DNA from 4 places in the Chryseobacterium sp. Marseille-Q3244 genome. Region 2 is predicted to be linked to each of the others. Evidence: riboswitches for the same ligand, from Rfam matches in the RefSeq annotation. Region 2 holds a riboswitch; each other region holds the start of a gene.
The links. Region 2 has a riboswitch for cobalamin ahead of prpB (methylisocitrate lyase). Riboswitches for the same ligand answer to the same signal wherever they lie in the genome.
Positions count from the first base shown of each region.

Region 1 (3,197 bases), on a different contig from region 2:
AGTTGCTTCTGATATGGAAATCAACTTAAGAGAGATGTTGAAATTGAAGCAGGAGCTTTATGACATTATCGCTCTTCATTCAGGACAGACTTATGAGTGGGTAGAGAAATCTTCCGATAGAGATTACTGGATGACTTCTGAAGAAGCTAAAAACTTCGGAATGGTAGATGAGGTTTTACAGAGATCTACAGAAAAAAAATAATTGATTGTATAATCATATTGAAAAACGCATCCAATTTGGATGCGTTTTTTTGTTTGACTGCGAATGCACATATTTTTGTATTCATTTCTACTTCTTCACAACCTTATGCACTGTAGAACCATTTTGGGTTTTAACCTCAACCCAATAGATTCCGGCATTTAAGGCTTTAAGATTAATCTTTGTTGCCTGTGAAGTCATTACTTTCTGCCCTAAAGAAGAATAAATATTTACTTCTTTCACCTTTTCAGAACTTTCAATCTGAATAAAATCACTCGTTGGATTAGGATAAATATTGAATAAGGCCTTTTTATTTACAGAAGAGACGGATAATGTAGCGTTACTTGCCTCAGTAGGAGTGAAAGGTCTTCTTTCTCCGAAGCTTAATCCCAACCAGCTATTGTTACTCAATTGTATCTGGCTAAGATCATTCTTTTTCTGCCAGCTGGAAAGATCTTTTCCTGTATATAATTTCCAGTTTTCTGCTCCAGAGTTGTTTCCCGTGAAGGCATTTAATGACAGACTGGAAATTTGATTATTGCCAGAAGTGAAATTGAAATATGAAGCTTGGGATTGAATTAGCTGTAAAGCCTGTTCTGCTGTTATACTGCCATTATATTGAATTCCAAAAACGAAGGAGTTGGCTTCACCATGAGAGTTATTGGTTCCAAAATCTACAACAACAAGACTTTTATTAGTTCCTGTACCAATCCAATTGGTAATTTGAGATGAGGTATACCATTGGGAGCTGTAAGCCGGTACAGGAGCTGATGGTGGAGTGTCGATTTCATCAAGACCATAGGTAATACCAAACCACAATCCATCTGTTAAAACAGTATAACCTACACCATTATTTTGATTGGACATATTCCCGGCATTGGGACCAGACCAGGTAATCCAGTAATCATCTGTACTTGGAGTATGGTTATTGTATGCGAAACTGTATAAAAACCCTGAAGGAATATCAGCCTCTATTGCAGGTTCTGCCGCCGCAATCGCATTAATCATGTCTTCCGCCATTAAATTATTACCATCAAAACGATAGCCCCACGCATAGGAGGCAGGTGTATTAGTGTCATTGAAATCGGCAATGAAGTAAGCCTTTTTGGAGCCGGTTCCTACCCAAAACTTAATGTCGTTTTCAGTGAATTGAGCAAAGAAAAACTGCATACAAAGCAGTAAGAAAAAAAGAGAGATTTTTCTCATAATATAATTAAATTAAAGTTTTATTCCCGAAACTTATTTATTGACAGGATGATTTTTCATCCTGAAATTAAATGGGTATTTAAGGCAGGTCTCCTGGCTCGCATCCTATAGCCAACCTTCCCGGATGTTGATCCAGTGGTATAATTAATAGCTATAGGTAAAAACAGCTTACAGTTGCGGGTACAGCTCAAGATTTGAATAATATTCTCACTTGATTCCCTATTGTGAACAGTGTTCAACCTTAAAAACGGTGCAAATATATCATATAAATTTTTGATGTCTGTTTTGTGAATTACATAGCAATGTTCAGTTTTTTCTGATGTTGAATTGTATTTTTAATAATGGGTTTTATTGATTGATAATGAATTGGGTTTTAATTTTGGGTTTTCGAAGTTAAATTTCAATTTTTATTGTTTATATTGAATTCATCTCAAGGTTATATTGTTAAAATACAATTAGCATTACATTTAAGATCAGTTTATAATCAAGTTATACTTTCGCGCCATAAAAGTTAATATGAAAAAACTACTATTATCTGCTTTGATGATGGCTTCATTATGGTCATGCAGTAAAGATGATGACAACAATGTAAATAACCAGGATATTAATTATTCTAAGCTTCCTCAGGAGTTTCCGTTTTCAAAAATGGCAACAATAAACGGAGTGGATGTTATTAATGGCGGATTTGGATCCGGCGCAGCCGCCCATCCTACAAGAAAAGGAGAATTTTATGTCATTACAGACCGTGGCCCGAACACAGATTACCTAAGTGGGAAAAAGTTTTTAACCCCCAATTTTACACCAACGATAATGCATTTTAAAATTAATGCAGAAGGGAATGTGGAAGTCATTAAATATATTAAACTTAAAAACCCATCCGGTCAGCCTATTACAGGACTTCCAAATCCTGTAGGAATGGGAAGCACGGGAGAAGTGGCTTATGATGCGGCTGGAAATATTCTGGGTACGGATAAATATGGTTTAGACAGTGAAAGTATTGTGGCAGCACCCGACGGGACATTCTGGGTTTCTGATGAATACGGACCACACATCGTTCATTATAACGCTGATGGAGTAGAGTTAGAAAGAATAAGTCCGATTGGGGTAAATACAGGAAACAGAAAACTACCTGCAGTGTTAGCTAAAAGAAGAGCGAACAGAGGGATGGAAGGCCTTTGTATGACTCCGGACGGAAAAACACTGGTAGGAACCATACAATCGATGATGTTTGTTCCTTCAAAGGCGCTGGCAACGAATACAACCTTAACGAGAATCGTAACTTTCGATATCAGTACGGGGCAAACGAAACAATATCTATATAAACAAGATGGTGGAGCTTCCGATTCGGTTTGTGATATTACAGCATTAGGCAATAATGAATTCCTTGTCATTGAAAGAGATGGTAATTTCGGAACACAGGGCGGAATTAAAAAAGTATACAGAATCAACCTAAGTGATGCAACAGATGTAACCGGAACCGACCTTGCAGCGGTAGATGGGATGAAGGTAAACGGAAAAGCCCTGGAGCAGTGTACATGGGATGAGCTTACCAAAGCAGGAATTAAACCTGTTTCAAAAAAAATAGCCGCAGATCTGGTTGCAAAATTAGGATATGAACATGATAAATTTGAAGGGATTGTTTATTTAGGAAACAATAAACTAGCTGTTTTCAATGATGATGATTTTGGGGTGGTAGATGATGGAAACGGAAATCCTAAAGCGAAGATACTACCTAAAACGGGGAAGGTAGACAAGGGAACTATGTATATAGTCGATATTCAATAATTAGATT
Region 1 covers NZ_CALNWX010000003.1:394,258-397,454, reverse strand. Annotated here, with positions in the region: gene clpP (ATP-dependent Clp endopeptidase proteolytic subunit ClpP) at 1-202, shown strand, start outside; gene NBX25_RS07550 (T9SS type A sorting domain-containing protein) at 290-1,405, opposite strand; cobalamin riboswitch at 1,472-1,664, opposite strand; gene NBX25_RS07545 (esterase-like activity of phytase family protein) at 1,922-3,190, shown strand.
Region 1: it holds a riboswitch for cobalamin, as region 2 does, so the genes downstream of both, NBX25_RS07550 (T9SS type A sorting domain-containing protein) here and prpB (methylisocitrate lyase) in region 2, are expected to answer to the same signal.

Region 2 (3,197 bases):
TTACAGCTGGAACAGCTTTTTAAAAGTGAGTCCTCCTCCTCTCTTCTCAAAAAGGATGAAGAGAAAATATATGCAGTGAGAGATTTTATCATTAATAATCTTGACCAAAACTGTTCATTAGTAGATCTCGCTCATCAAGTAGGGACCAATGAATTTACATTAAAAAAAGGTTTTAAGGAACTGTTTGGAACTACCGTTTTCAATTTCTGGAATGATACAAAGATGGAACAGGCAAAAAAAATGCTTCTTGAAGGAGACTTAAACATCAATGAAATCTCTGATATTATCGGATATAAGAACCCAAGACATTTTTCAGCAGCATTTAAAAGAAAGTATAATTTAATTCCTAGTAAACTTAGGAATACCAATGGTATAACTCACTAAATTATTAAATGATTTCAACCGATATTTACCAATGATGACTTTCTCAAAATCTGTAGTTATTTTCTAATTTTCACCCTAGATTATTAGGCTTAATCGGTCTATTTTCAAATATAAAAATTACCCATAAAAACACATTCTTTATTTTATTTCATTTAACATTCAGGTGTATTTGTTAATGATTTGGTAATAAAAAAACACTACAAAAAGACTGATTTTTATCATACCACCAAAAAACAAAGATCCACAAAACAAACATTATCAATTCATTACCCAAAATTAATTATTGTTTACATAAAATATTTTGTCGTTCTTATAAAATGGCTATATTTACCACCAAGGAGTTCTTAACACCTTCTTTATCAACCGAAATTGGTTACACTTAGCTGTGTATTAAAAGGGAATCGTGTGCAAATCACGAACTGTCGCGCAACTGTAAGTAACAACTAAAGGTTTTTATCAAATCAATATCCACTGTATGCCCCGGCCTATGGGAAGGATGATAAAAACTGTTACAAGTCAGGAGACCTGCCCATTTCGTAGTGACGATGCTTTCGCGATCTGAAGCTTATAGTCAGGTATGATACGGTATGGATAATTGTGTGATAAAATTGTTTATCTACTGATCTCATTTTTGAGGTAGATACTGGCAGAACAGCGTGTGCTTATTCTGTAGGTCTATAACTCATCCGTGTCCCCTTTCCATAATTTTTCTTTCTCACAAAACATCGTGAAGTTTATCTAGAACTTTTTATTGGGTTTAATCTATGTAAAAAGTTAAAAAATGTACCAAGCCAATCACCATTATGCATCTATGAATAACAGATCTATGACAGAGATCTTGTTCTATGGAGTTTCGAAAAAAATGCAGTCTCCATACCCATTAATAGCTCATCTGATTTCTTCTCATCATTCTCTTTTTACCTCCCAACAACAGCATAGCAGCTCTTCTTTCTTATCGCACAAATTTCAACTAAACAATAAATATTAAAATGACTAAAAATGAAAACTGGAAGTCCCCCGGTGCTCAGTTCCGGGAGGCCATGCACAAAGAAAGTCCTCTTCAGATTGTAGGAGCCATCAATGCCAATCATGCATTACTGGCCAAACAAGCTGGCTTCAATGCCATTTATCTTTCAGGAGGCGGGGTTGCTGCCGGATCTTTAGGAATTCCGGATCTGGGAATCACCACGCTGGAAGATGTATTAGTAGACATTCAGCGTATTACCAATGTTTGTGATTTGCCTTTATTGGTAGATGTAGATACAGGTTTTGGCCCATCAGCGTTTAATGTTGCCAGAACGGTAAAGTCATTAATCAAAGCAGGAGCTGCTGCTCTGCATATTGAAGATCAGGTAGGAGCAAAACGTTGTGGTCATCGTCCAGGAAAAGAAATTGTAAGCAAAGAAGAAATGGTAGACCGATTGAAGGCTGCTGCTGACGCGCGTACCGACGAAAACTTCGTAATCGGAGCCAGAACAGATGCCTTTGCCAATGAAGGATTGGAAAAAACCTTAGAAAGAGCAGCGGCTTATAAAGAAGCAGGGGCTGATTTTATTTTTGCAGAAGCTGTTCCCGATTTAAGTTTCTATCAAAAATTTGTAGATGCTACAGGAATCCCTGTATTGGCCAATATCACCGAGTTTGGAATGATCAATCTATACACGGTTGATGAATTGAAAAACGCAGGAGTAGGATTGATCCTCTACCCTCTTTCAGCCTTCCGTGCTGCCAATAAAGCCGCATTGAATGTCTATGAACACATTCGTAAAGATGGTACCCAGGCCCATGTATTAGACACGATGCAAACCAGAGAAGAACTCTACCAAAGCATTGGATACCATGACTATGAACAAAAATTAGATAACCTTTTTAAACAAAATATTAGTAATGTCAACGAATAGCGAACCAACATTCAAGCCTAAGAAAAGCGTAGCCCTTTCAGGAGTAGCAGCAGGTAATACCGCGCTTTGCAGCGTAGGAAAAAGTGGAAATGATCTTCATTACAGAGGATATGATATTCTGGATCTGGCAGAGAAAGCAGAATTTGAAGAAGTAGCTTATCTTTTGATCTATGGCCAGCTGCCAACAGGAGCTCAGTTGAAAAATTATAAAGCCAAATTAAAATCCCTTCGAGGACTTCCGCATTCTGTAAGAAATATTTTAAAGAGTATTCCGGCAGCGGCTCATCCAATGGATGTCATGCGTTCTATGGTATCCGCTATTGGAAGTATTCAGCCTGAAAAAGATGATCACAATGTAGCCGGAGCACGAGATATTGCGGATAAATTATTAGCTTCATTCAGTTCCGGACTTTTATACTGGTACCATTACACCCACAATGGTAAGGAAATCAATGTAGAAACAGACGATGATACGATTGGCGGGCATTTCCTTCACCTTTTACATGGTAAAAAAGCTCCGGATTCCTGGGTAAAAGCAATGGAAATATCGCTTAACCTTTATGCGGAACATGAATTTAATGCTTCTACATTCACCGCTCGTGTTATTGCCGGAACTGCGTCAGATTTTTATTCATGTATCACAGGAGCCATCGGTGCGCTAAGAGGGCCAAAACACGGAGGTGCCAACGAAGTGGCCTTCGAAATCCAAAGCCGTTACAACTCACCGGACGAAGCTGAAGCAGATATCCGTCAGCGTATTGCTAACAAAGAGGTGATTATTGGATTTGGACATCCGGTTTACACGATTTCAGACCCTAGAAACGTAGTGATTAAAAAAGTCGCTAAAGAACTTTCAGAAGAAGCCGGAGATATGCTGCTGTATAACATCGCAGAAAGGTTAGAAACCGTGAT
Region 2 covers NZ_CALNWX010000018.1:39,189-42,385, reverse strand. Annotated here, with positions in the region: gene NBX25_RS21505 (helix-turn-helix transcriptional regulator) at 1-384, shown strand, start outside; cobalamin riboswitch at 738-931, shown strand; gene prpB (methylisocitrate lyase) at 1,374-2,285, shown strand; gene prpC (bifunctional 2-methylcitrate synthase/citrate synthase) at 2,272-3,197, shown strand, end outside.

Region 3 (3,197 bases), on a different contig from region 2:
TATCACTAGAGCTTTTAATGATATTCATTCCTATTGGTACATCTTTCTCAATCCACATCCAGAAGACAGAACGACGAAAGAGATAACAATATTGGTAGATGATAAAACAGGGCAAATAATATACAGTATCACTAATGAACAACAAAAATATTTGAAAACTAAAGCCTATGACAGACTAAACCTTAGCAAAGAATCCCTGGAATGGGTACTGGAGAATGATAAGTACCATATTCCTGATGAAGAATTTTATAAATTATTTAGAGGGTATTGGTAATTTCAATAAATACCTTTTTATTTTACCCATCCAAAAAACATTTAATTTATATATTTGGGGATCTAAAATTTGTTAAGATGATTTCAGTAAACAAGACATTGTACCTGTCTGCTTTCAGTTTTTTTTCTTTAGCCTTCGTCAAAGGACAGAATAAAGTTCCTTTTGGTGTTGTAAAAGCTGAAGAAGGCTATGCCAATGTTCGTGTGCATAAGGATAATTACAGGAAAATTGTAGATAAGATCCGCATGCGCAAAGGGGATGTTTTTGTTTATGTAAAGCCTGCTCCCGGAGAAACGGAATGGATCTGGATCAAATATCCTGAAAAGCAGGACGATGACAAACCTTTTGTACGCTATGAAACCCTTGACAAAGAAGGAATGGTGAACAAAGAGCGTATTGCCTTTGTTGATCAGCTTCCCGCCTATACACCTTCTAAATCTAAAAACGGAAAATCACTGATCTTTACAGATAATTCTGACCCTAAAATTCCTACTGCCCAGAGAAGTAAAGTGGTGATTGACATATATCCATCTAATGCCAGTTACCGTAAAAAGGAAAAAGATGCCGAAGGAAAGCTTCTTACCATTGATAAAGTAAAACCATGGGGAATTGGAAATGATCTTCCTGAAGGAATGACGGAGATTAAATCAATCAGACTTCAACAACCTGGAAGAGGTTCTGTTTTCGTGAGAGAAGCCATCAAAAATATGTTCCAGCCTACCATGGATTTCAACAATATTGGAGTAACTTCTCTGGACAATGACAACATTTTCCTTTACATGATCAATGGTTCCGGCGAAAACAGATATACAACCCTATGGACTATCAAGAAGGGAAGAGTAATCAGCCAGATTATTTATCATAATCCGGAATAAATTCATTAATTTTGCAGCCGAAAAAGTTTTACGCTTATTCATCATAGAAACTGGTTCTGCATAACCGCAGATTAAAAGGGAACCGTGTGAAAATCACGGACTGTCGCGCAACTGTAAGTAACTGAAATCTTTATCAAAAGATCCACTGTGCGAGGCATGGGAAGGAGATAAAAGATGTTACAAGTCAGGAGACCTGCCGATTTCTTAAACAAGAAACTTTCGCGATTTGAAGTTTTATTGATCTGATGGATTCTTTCAGGGGCCTCCAACGTTCCTGTCATTATTCTGTTGTTTTGATACGATTTCATTTCGCCTTAATTAATAATGAAATATGACTACAGAAGAAAGAATTGAAGCTGCAGAAACCAGAATCTTTAAAGCGGTTTTCCCTAACACAACCAATCATTACGATACTCTTTTCGGAGGTACAGCCATGCAGCTTATGGATGAAGTAGCCTTTATTGCTGCGACCCGTTTCGCAAGAAAAAGAGTGGTAACAGTAAGCAGTGACAAAATCGATTTTAAAAAACCAATTCCTGCAGGAACAATTGTAGAACTGATCGGAAAAGTTTCATATGTTGGAAAAACCAGTATGAAAGTAAGTGTTGAGATCTACACAGAACAAATGTACTCTTACGAAAGAGAAAAAGCAATTGTGGGAGACTTTACTTTTGTAGCAATTGATGAATTCAAGAAACCAATCCAGATCTTATAAATAAAAGTTTCGGGCGGCCTTTGGCCGCCCGAAACTTTTCATACTATTTATTTTAAAACTTTTTCCGTTTCCAGACCTTTCCTCAGTAACAGTTCAAAGGCCTCTCCCATTTCATCCGAAGCTCTGGTAATGGCATTTTCAAGCATATTTCTGATCTGCTTTTCGGTAACCCCAGCCTCTGTCCAGCTTTTTCCTGAAGTATAGGAATTCAGAATAAAAGGCATAATCCTGTCAATAGAACAGGCAAAAATGGCATCCGGAGTTGCCTCTTCCTCAAACTCAAGCCATAGATTAAAGAATTCCGACCGTAAAGGCTCATCCAGAATTCCGAAAATTTTCTGTGCAGACATCTTTTCTCTTTCAAACTTTCCAACCATAGCAGCTTCGTCGAAAAGAAAAGTATCACCCGCTTCAATTTCGACAAGGTCATGAATGGAAAGCATTCTTATCACTCTCAACAAATCAATATCCATACGGTTTTTAGCATAGGGATAAAGGATTTGGGCCAGAATAATGATCTGCCAGGAGTGTTCTGCTGTATTCTCTCTTCTGGAATCATCTGCATTGTAATTTCTTCTCTGTACATTTTTCAGGGCATCAACAGCCAGGATAAAATCGATTTCTTTCTGGATTTTCATTTTACTTTCCTCTATTATATTGATCTGATGGATATACCTTGGTTCTGGTAGTCCACTTATTATTCTTTTTTTCTTTGATGATAACTTTCACATAGCCATCTTCGCTTTCGTCTTCTTCTTTTTCAAGCACTTTATCGAGTCCTTTATTTGGAATGACTTCATATTCTGTAGTAAAAAAATTACAACATCCGGATTTTCCAAAGGCAATAAGGCGTTTACGAACCGGATCTGTTTCAAAAAAATCAAAATTATCTGATCCCAACTCTGTAAGTTCTTTACTTTTTACAAACGACATTCTGGTACTATTGAATACATATACATCATAAGATGCTGAACTGTAATTCCCCATATTTCCATTTCTTATCGCCAGATCTTCGGTTCCGTCAAAATTAAAGTCACCAAAAATCACAGGGCTTTGTTCATTTGTTAGGGCTATTACTTTTCCACGCTCCAGTCTCTGTCCTTTTCCAAGTTTTAAAACCAGATTATCTGATGTAAAGCTCTGCACTTTACTGTTTTTATTATCAAATACCTCAACAGTTCCTTTATCCATACATTGGTCATCGAAACAATTGTCTATATGAATGATAGCATTATAATTTTTGGATGCCTCTTTAACTTCAAATTGATATTGTCCAAAACATAAAGGACCTAATAGCATAAAAGCGGATATACTCCTGTAATAATTCAAAATA
Region 3 covers NZ_CALNWX010000009.1:75,544-78,740, forward strand. Annotated here, with positions in the region: gene NBX25_RS16430 (hypothetical protein) at 1-274, shown strand, start outside; gene NBX25_RS16435 (hypothetical protein) at 352-1,149, shown strand; cobalamin riboswitch at 1,184-1,364, shown strand; gene NBX25_RS16440 (acyl-CoA thioesterase) at 1,481-1,864, shown strand; gene NBX25_RS16445 (HD domain-containing protein) at 1,912-2,502, opposite strand; gene NBX25_RS16450 (XAC2610-related protein) at 2,504-3,197, opposite strand, start outside.
Region 3: it holds a riboswitch for cobalamin, as region 2 does, so the genes downstream of both, NBX25_RS16440 (acyl-CoA thioesterase) here and prpB (methylisocitrate lyase) in region 2, are expected to answer to the same signal.

Region 4 (3,197 bases), on a different contig from region 2:
CAGGTCTTTTATTCTTTCTTACCTCTTCAAATGTAAAAGTTCCAAGAAGACTCCCCATAAATTTGAATCTGTTCCACTGATAGGTTGTGGCCAATGCAACCATCGATGTATAACGTGTAGGGTAAGAAAAATTCCGAAGATCTGCATTCAGAGTGTTATACTGAAAATCCCCACTTAGATTAACATCCCAATTGGAATTGATTGAATATAAATTGGAGGAAGAAAGATAAGCTTCCTTCTGTATATAGGTATTCTCTGCATATTTGATATATTCGGAACGGACTGTATCAGCAAAATAAGTATAATCATAAGCAAATTTTGCTTTAAGTTGCGTTTCAAATTTTGGGAATATTTTTTTCCTGAAATTAGCCTGTACAAAGTAGTTTTCGTCACTCATTCTTGCTCCTCTGGCACCAAAACGTCCATTAACAATAGGAGCAGGAATACCTCTGTTTGAAATATAACCATACCCGCGTACATTCCAGCTTCCGTTATTTAAAGTTCCATTGATAGATGTTTCAAAACGTTTTGCATGAATATCAGAATCCTGTCTTTTAGCAATTGTATCGTAAGCCTGTTGTCCATCAGGAAATTTTTTAGCGTAACGATATTTATAAATTCCATCACTCTGGAGAAACTCTGCACTAAAACTTGCTGAAATTCTTTTGGAAATCTTTTGTTCTAAACGGAATGAAGGATTAAATAAATCAATGGAAGCACTTTTTGCCCTGATCAGAAGATTGGTTTTCTTACCGCCGGTGAATGTTGGTGTTTTGGGTTGTAAATAAATAGATCCCGATGACCCGAAATCTTTGGCAGGCTGGAAAATTTCACTTTTCTGACCGTTGTACAATGAGATTTCTTCAAGATCATCCAAAGAATATCTTCCTAAGTCTACCAATCCGTTCTGAGCATTACCTAATTGGATTCCATCATAGAAAACACCTACATGCTGACTTCCCATACTTCGGATATTGACCGTCTTCAAACCACCCATTCCGCCATAATCTTTAATCTGAACTCCGGCAAAATATCTCAGTGCATCAGCAACAGAATGACTGTTGAGCCGTTCAAGCTCTTCGCCTTGTAAGACCTGAGCAGGAATGATTTCTTTAAAATTCTTTTTGTAAATATTGACAGTCTTTATAGCTTCTCCTTTAATACTGTCTTTTTTATGAGTCTGAGAAAACAGGAATTGTGAAGTTAACACGAATGCCGTGAAAACAATTTTATGGAATTGAAATGTAGTTAGTTTTGCTATCATTAGCTCATTCATGGGTCATGATGACGCTAATGGATATAAGAAAAGCAACGACAAAGCACAGCTGTCACTGCACAGAATCATTGTTGTCCTAAGCTTTATTCCACGAAAGCGTCAAACGTTTATTATTTCTGGCAGGTCTTCTGACTTACTCCGTTTTTGAAATCCTTCCCATTCCTAAAAACAGTGGATCTATTTTTCAAAAACTTTGGTGTGGAGCTTACAGCAGCGGGTCTGTTCCGGATTTTCACCGGATTCCCTTTTAAGAGCTTATTATGGCTCACCAAATTCCGCCAAAGATATAAAATTCTCTCCAGATACGATGGCATGCAGAATAAAATGATTATCAATGCATAAACATGAAAAATCCCGTTAGGTTTTAACGGGATTTATACTCAATTTAAACAATTAATCCATGTTGAATCTCTCTATTCTACTTAATGAGTATTGTTCACAAATTCACAATCGCTCAATGTTTTCATAAATAAGATAAGATTGATTTTCTCCTGTTCTGTGAGAGGAATTCTGTTTCCATTATTTTTAAAGGCAGGATCAAGATTATCAGCACCCAAAACTCCTTTATCAAAATAATCAAGCACTGCTCTCAAAGTCGGGAACTGTCCAAAACTTCCATAAGGCGCAGTATACTCTACATTTCGTAAAGAAGGAACCCGGAAACTCATATAATCTGTCGGAATACCGGTCACTCTTCCACGTCCAGCTTCATTGGTATCCGGATTTACAGGAAACCCGATATTTCTAAAGCTCTGATCGGTAAAAAGCTCTGTACTATGGCAACTTGCACATTTCTCCTGAAAAGTTTGGTACCCTTGCGCTTCATTTTCTGTAAAATTATCTTCTTTCCGTTTTACCTTATCATACTTACTATTGGCAGAAATCAAGGTATATTCATACTGTGCTATACTTTTATAAATTCTTTCTGCAGTAATAGTTTCGTCGCCAAATGTTTTTCGGAATAAATCTTTATATGCCAGATCATCTTTTATCTTTCCTATCACTTCCAGAATAGAAGACCCCATCTCTTCATGGGTTATAATAGGAACCAGCGGTTGCTTTTCCAATTCAAGAATATTACCATCCCAATTGTAAAATTTCATAAACAGCATATTCTGAATGGCAGGAACATTTCGTAGTCCTACTCTATTCTTAATCCCTACTCCCTGGGCATTATTGTCTGCAAAGGCATTCCCCTGAATATGACAACTCGAACAGGAAATTGTATTATCTGCACTGAACCTTTTCTCATGAAATAATTTTTCACCCAGCTCTACTCCATATTGAGTAGGCTTATTAGAATTGGTCGAACCATTTAGTTCTGGGAATCCAGGTGGAATATTGAATGGAATTTGTGGATTATCATAAGCAATAGGCTCATAATAATCATTATTACAAGAGATTAACAGAATGATAATGGCTAAAATGCATAATGATTTTTTCATTACTACAGAGAACAGCCTAGTTTTCAACACCACTCACTGAAAACATTCCAGAAATATCACTCGAACCGTTTCCTCCCAGGTTATCAACAAATTTTATCATTTGATTAGCGGTATGAATATTCGGGGTTGCATTACCATCTGATCCTGTTCCTGTAACTAATAGAATCGTATTAATTTTTCCTGTCAACAGCTTATCAAAATCAGCTTGAATAGTAATTTTAGGAGCTTTGTTGTCCACAATGGCATTGTTGGGAAGATTTAAAGTAACTTCTCTGTAAGCATCTACTCCCTGGGTAAAATTGCCTTCTGATCCTTTTATAGTGCTTCCGGTATGAATGGACATCTGTTTATTATCTGTTCCATAAAAGCCTTCAATTTTGGTGAACCGATACCCTGCTCCCCATTCCCACATCATTTGGGTATCATTGGCTCCTGCTGTTGCATAGAACTTTGGAAATTTCACCTGATCCAGTACA
Region 4 covers NZ_CALNWX010000005.1:287,803-290,999, forward strand. Annotated here, with positions in the region: gene NBX25_RS11520 (TonB-dependent receptor plug domain-containing protein) at 1-1,264, opposite strand, end outside; cobalamin riboswitch at 1,378-1,564, opposite strand; gene NBX25_RS11525 (cytochrome-c peroxidase) at 1,699-2,721, opposite strand; gene NBX25_RS11530 (MbnP family protein) at 2,738-3,197, opposite strand, start outside.
Region 4: it holds a riboswitch for cobalamin, as region 2 does, so the genes downstream of both, NBX25_RS11520 (TonB-dependent receptor plug domain-containing protein) here and prpB (methylisocitrate lyase) in region 2, are expected to answer to the same signal.